Linked DNA regions of Thermogutta terrifontis. The protein of the gene in region 2 binds, or shares a complex with, the protein of the main gene of each other region. Links are inferred from orthologs where the notes say so. Each region holds a gene or a part of one and is shown on either strand. Other genes may lie near its edges.

Region 1 (2,957 bases), 950 kb from region 2 along the record:
GCTTTTCATCGCCGCGATCGCCTCGGCCCTTGTGGGCCGGTGCACAATCAGCTTGCCAATCATTGAATCATAATGCGGCGACACCACATATCCAGGATACACGTGGGAATCGAACCGAACCCCGGGGCCTCCTGGTACAAAAATCCGTTCGATTCGACCCGGCGACGGCCGAAATCCCCGCTCGGGATCTTCCGCGTTGATCCGGCATTCGATGGCCACCCCGCGGTGCTCCACGTCTTCCTGTTTGAATGGCAACGGCTCTCCCGCTGCCACCTTGATCTGGAGCTTGATGAGATCCAGCCCGGTCACCATCTCCGTGACGGGATGTTCCACCTGAATCCGGGCATTGACCTCGATGAAATAGAAGTTGAATTGCCGATCCACCAGGAACTCGACAGTCCCCGCGTTGTAATAATTCGCGGCTTTCAGGAGTTTCACAGCCGACTCACAAATCGCCTGGCGGACTTCGCGAGGCAGATTGGGGGCGGGACTTTCCTCAATCAACTTTTGATGACGGCGTTGGATCGTGCAGTCCCGCTCCCAGAGATGGACGACATTGCCGTAGTGATCCCCGATGGCCTGGACCTCCACATGCCGGGGATGCTCGATGTATTTTTCCAGATAAACGGCACCATTCCCAAAGGCGGCTTCAGCCTCCTGCTGCGCTTGCTGGAGAGCGGACTTGAGAGAATGTTCGTTGACGGCAATGCGCATTCCCTTGCCACCGCCTCCGGCCGCCGCCTTGATGAGGACCGGATAACCGATCTCCCGGGCAACCCGGAGGGCCTCTGCCTCCGTCTCTACTGTGCCCTCGCTTCCCGGTACCACCGGCACCCCGACCTTCTTGGCCAGGGCCCGCGCCGCGTTTTTATCCCCTAACAGTGCCATCGCCTCGTGCGGAGGACCGATAAACTCAATCTGGCAACTACGGCAGACTTCCGCAAAGTGAGCATTCTCGGAGAGAAACCCGTACCCGGGATGAATCGCCTGAGCATTCCCGATCTCGGCGGCGCTGATCACGCGATCGTAACGGAGATAACTTTCAGAAGCCTTGGCCGGTCCGATGCAGTACGCCTCGTTCGCAAGCTCCAGATAAGCCGACCCGCGATCCGCTTCGCTGAAGACGGCTACCGTTTCGATGCCCATCTCGCGACAGGCTCGTAGCACCCGAAGGGCGATTTCTCCTCGATTGGCAATCAGAATCCGTTTGAACATAAGCGATTGAGCGTGTGAGGCGGTGGCAGACTTCTTCCCGAGAACGCCGAGCGACGCGGTTAGCGAGCCCCTCCCTCAGCCCTGCGTATCCACCTTGAACAGGGGCTGCCCGTACTCCACCGGCTCGCCATTTTCGACCAGAACGGCCACAATTTTTCCAGAAATTTCTGCCGGCAACTCGTTGAAGACCTTCATGGCCTCCACAATACCCACAATGGTTTCCGGATTGACGTGGTCGCCCACCTTCACATAGGGGGGAGAATCGGGGTCCGGGGCCGAATAAAAGGTTCCCACCATCGGACTGCGGATGTAGGCGATGTTTTCTTCCTTGGGAGGAGGCGGCGTCTCAGTCTCCCGAACCGGCGGCTCCGAAGGAGCCGGGGGCTGTGCCGCCGGTGCCGCGACCGATGGGGCAACTCCAGGAGGCAGCGAGGGCATCCACATCGGTATCGGGGCACCCGCTGGAGTGGGCACGACTTCCGGCCCGCGGCGGAGGCGAATTCGCTTCTCCCCGGACCTCAGGTCAATCTCGCTGAGGTCGTGTGCCCGCATCAACTCAATGAGTTCCCGAACACGGGCCACATCAAACACATCCGGCTGGGGCGGTTCTTGCTTTTGAGCGTCGGGAGCGTTTGAACCCATAGGCGAGTCATTCTATAGCTGGAAGTGAACTTTCCTCGATTATCCTCAGAGACCTGTCAGGCGTCGTCAGAGTGTACTCACCTCGTCCAACTCTTTGGGAAGGCTGGTAAGGACCTCGTGTCCATCCCGGGTGACCAGAACGTCGTCCTCGAGCCGGACCCCACCCCAGTTTGGGATGTAGATACCCGGCTCGACGGTTACCACCATCCCCGGCCGTAGAACGGTCTGCACCTTGGGCCCCAGGCGTGGGAGTTCGTGGATTTCGAGCCCCACCCCGTGTCCCAGACCGTGCCCAAAGAGGCGGCCGAGCCCCGCTTCCTCAATGACCTGCCGAGCGGCGCGATCCACGTCCTCCGCCGTGACCCCCGGCCGGATCGCATCAATCGCCGCTTTTTGGGCCTTGAGAACGGTGGTATAGACTTTCGCGAACTTTGGGGCGATTCTACCAGTTGGGATGACGCGGGTCAAGTCGCTCTTGTACCATCCTTCATCAGCCCCCCAATCTACCAAAACAAATACATCTTCACCAATTTTCTTTGAGGTCGGTATCACATGCGGCAGCGCTGCCCGAGGACCAACCCCCACAATCGTGGGGAACGCCGACCTTCGTGCCCCCAGCAAGCGCATCTGATGGTCGAGCAAGTCGGCCACCTCCTTCTCCGACTGATCGGGACGAAGGGTCGCCCTCACGGCTTGGAAAGCCCGTTGGGCAATCGTCACTGCCGTGCGAATTCTTTGCAGTTCTTCCTTGTCCTTAATCGCCCGGTGCTCTTCGATCCAGTTTTCCGTCTTAGCGAATTCCACACGGTTAACCGCATCCTGCAGTTTGCCAAACGACGCCACCGAAAGAGAGCCGGCCTCCACTCCGACTGTGCTGAGTTTGGTTTTCTTGATCAGTCGCGCGGCTGCCTGGACAAGGGATACGCCCCCCGGCCGGATATAGGCTTCCAGCCCCGGGCACTCCTCGCGAATCTGTTCCGTGAATCGAGAGTCGCTGATCAGAATGGCGTGGTCCAGCGTGACCAGCAGGTAGCTGTCCTCACCGCTAAAGCCGGTTAGATAGGTGACATTCTCGGGCTTGCTGACCAGAAAGCCCACCA
Region 2 (2,964 bases):
GCGTTCCCAGGGCGAGCTGGGCCGGCTGAACGGTGACCTGGGGCACGACCGAACCCTCCACCGGCAGCACGAGCCGTCTGGCTTCTTCCAGAGTGTCGTTGGTCAAAAGTTCGATTTGTTCCTGGAGATATCCCGCCGGCGCATTCGGTTTGAGCGTGACCACTAACTGGTAACTCACCTCACCGGCACCACGTCCCGTCTGATTGATTTGCACATCGAGGAAATCGGCGCTGGGGACAGCCTTGACAATCTGCCAGTCACTCCGCCCTGCGTAGAGGAGCTTGACGGTGCGCTCGGCAGCGGAGCCCTGCGGCACGGCATTGAAGAGGACGACTCCCGGATCAAACACGACGTCGCTGCGGATGTACACGTAAGTGTGCAATTGCACCTCGGCCGGAAAGGGCTTGTCGAACGTCACCGTGATGGTGGCGTCTTTTCGGCCCAGAAAACCCCGTGTATCCACCGTGGCAACGATGGCGCCGGTTTCAAACGTCTTGAGCGTGTCTTTGGTGATGCGGGGCTGAGTGCATCCGCAGGAGGTGCGCACGGAAGCGATGTGGACATCCTCCACATAGATGTTCTTGAGGGGAAAAACGTGTTCGACCTTGGCACCCCGGGCGACCATTCCAAAATTGTGGCTGGTGTGGTCAAACATGGCCTCCGCCCACTTTTGTGCCCAGGCGAAGTTTGATGCGAAGAGAAACAGAGTGGCGAAAGCCGCGGGCAATGTCATCCGTGTCACGGTGGGCATGGTGGTGGTCACTCCTTTTTTCGATTCCCCGAAGGATGGATTGGGAACATCCTGGAAAGCCCCAGAAGAAGCACAAGGGTTGTACTTTCTGAAGCCGAATCGAAGCAGACAGCAGGAAACACGCCGTCCTGCAGGGCGAGCGGTACGGTCGTTCACCGCCGATTTCTGCGTAAAGGATAGCGACTTTTCCGGTAGGAAACAACGGCAATCCCGCTGAGTGGTTAGGCCAGCGCAATCATTTCGCGGGGCGGACATAGCCGGTTCAGAAAGCCGGCCAAGCCGTTCAGCGGCACTCAGTTGGTCGGGTGGGAGAGGACACTATTTGCCGCAGTAGTCGATAATGCGGGCGAGTTCGGATTTGAGCTCCGGCCGACGAACAATCCGATCGATAAAGCCATGCTCCAGCAGAAATTCGCTGGTTTGAAAGCCCTTCGGCAACTCGATACGGATGGTGGCCATAATCGTGCGCGGGCCAGCAAAACCGATCAGGGCCTTGGGCTCAGCGATGACGACGTCTCCCAGCGAGGCAAAACTGGCCGCCACGCCACCCATTGTGGGATTTGTCAGAACGGAGATATACAAACCGCCGGCGGCGTCGAACCGGGCAAGAGCTGCGGAAACCTTGGCCATCTGCATGAGGGAGAAAACTCCCTCCTGCATGCGAGCTCCCCCACCGGAGCCGGAGACAATGATAAGAGGGAGCTGTTCCTCCTGGGCCCGTTCGATAAGCCGCGTGAGTTTCTCCCCCACGACGGAGCCCATGCTTCCCATCATGAAGGCGGAATCCGTCACGCCGATGGCCACCCGGCGCGCCCGAATCATCCCTGTGCCCACGACGGCCGCATCGCGCAGGCCAGTGCGTTCCTGCTCACGGCGAAGACGTTCCCGATAGGGCATTTTATCCACAAATTCGATAGGGTCGCACGGTTCGAGATCGGCAAACCATTCCTCGAACGTGCCCTCATCGAGAAGCTGGCGGATGCGTTCCCGGGCCGATACATACCAGTGGTAGTCGCACTCCGGACAGACGCCGAGAAGCTTCTCCACATCTTTTCGGAAGACCGTGGCACCGCAACCAGGGCACCGCAGCCAGAGACCGGCAGGTACCCCCCGTTTGGGACGCTTGGTCAAATTTTCCCAGCTATTCGCGCCCTGCGCCTGAGAAACTGCTGATGCGGACGGATTCTCCGACATGGCCCTTCTGTATTCCTTCTTCTGTCGTTGCCTGGCTTGTGACCCTCCCGCCCGTCTGACGCATCCGGGAACGTGTTCCTTCCACTGCTTGCCCAGATGGAACGCCCCACTTCACCTTCAAATCGGCCGCGATCGCTTGCCCCAATTAGCCAAATCCTGCCCACAACCACAAAAGTATCCCTGCTCGGGCGATGAAACTCAACCCCCCATTGTGGTTTATGCCGGAAATACTCTAGCGGGACAGGGCGGCTGATGCAAGACGGAAAATCGTTACAATCTTAACGTCGTCGGAGCTGCATGCCGTGTTGCAGTCGAAGGGTACGGCATGGCCTTCAGAGCTGAGACCGGAATGCAGCCCGGGCGGCCAGTCTCGTGTTCGACTTGGTGAATCGCGTGGGGTGGGAATCTCGATTTCACAATCGTCAGGAATTCCCTGGACCTTTCCCGCAGAGGAATGCAGCCATGATCAAATGCATGCGAATTGCGGCGATCGCGTTTTTTGTGTGGGGATGCATTCTCGGCAATGGCAGTCTCTGGGCGGAGTCGAAAGGGCGTCCCAACGTGGTTGTCATTCTGGCGGATGATTTGGGCTGGGGTGATCTGGGGTGCTTTGGGGCTCCGGACCTGGAAACGCCTCACGTGGACCGCCTTGCACGGGAAGGCATGCGGATGATCAATTTTTACGCCAATTGCCCTGTGTGTTCGCCCACCCGGGCTTCGCTGCTGACTGGCTGCTATCCCGATGCGGTGGGCGTGCCGGGGGTCATCCGCACGCACAGCAACAATTCCTGGGGTTATCTCAATCCGCAGGTGGAACTGCTTCCGGCGTTTCTCGCGCAGGCTGGGTATCACACGGCGCTGGTGGGAAAGTGGCATTTGGGCTTGGATCGTCCCAACATCCCTACTGCCCGGGGATTCGCCTATTTTCACGGCTTCCTGGGCGACATGATGGACGACTATTTCAACCATCGCCGTCACGGAATCAACTACATGCGGGAAAACGAAACTGAGATCGATCC

The links. Proteins that work in one complex are often made in the same cells at the same time.
Region 1: the proteins of accD (region 2) and accB are in contact, whole or in part, in a solved structure (PDB 8UXZ), measured with the Escherichia coli proteins. The link is inferred for Thermogutta terrifontis from one-to-one orthologs.

What each region holds. Positions count from the first base shown.
Region 1 is NZ_CP018477.1:1,036,020-1,038,976, reverse strand. What follows is about bases 75-2,957. They hold accB (acetyl-CoA carboxylase biotin carboxyl carrier protein), read right to left. Parts: upstream 1,858-2,957; coding sequence 1,291-1,857; downstream 75-1,290. Other genes in these bases: THTE_RS03815 (M24 family metallopeptidase), read right to left, coding at 1,924-2,957; accC (acetyl-CoA carboxylase biotin carboxylase subunit), read right to left, coding at 75-1,215. In the rest of the region: more of accC, read right to left, coding at 1-74. UniProt on the Escherichia coli protein: This protein is a component of the acetyl coenzyme A carboxylase complex; first, biotin carboxylase catalyzes the carboxylation of the carrier protein and then the transcarboxylase transfers the carboxyl group to form malonyl-CoA.
Region 2 is NZ_CP018477.1:84,384-87,347, reverse strand. Bases 8-2,897 are described here. They hold accD (acetyl-CoA carboxylase, carboxyltransferase subunit beta), read right to left. Parts: upstream 1,946-2,897; coding sequence 1,070-1,945; downstream 8-1,069. Other genes in these bases: THTE_RS00330 (sulfatase family protein), read left to right, coding at 2,408-2,897; THTE_RS00340 (DUF1573 domain-containing protein), read right to left, coding at 8-751. Also shown: more of THTE_RS00340, read right to left, coding at 1-7; more of THTE_RS00330, read left to right, coding at 2,898-2,964.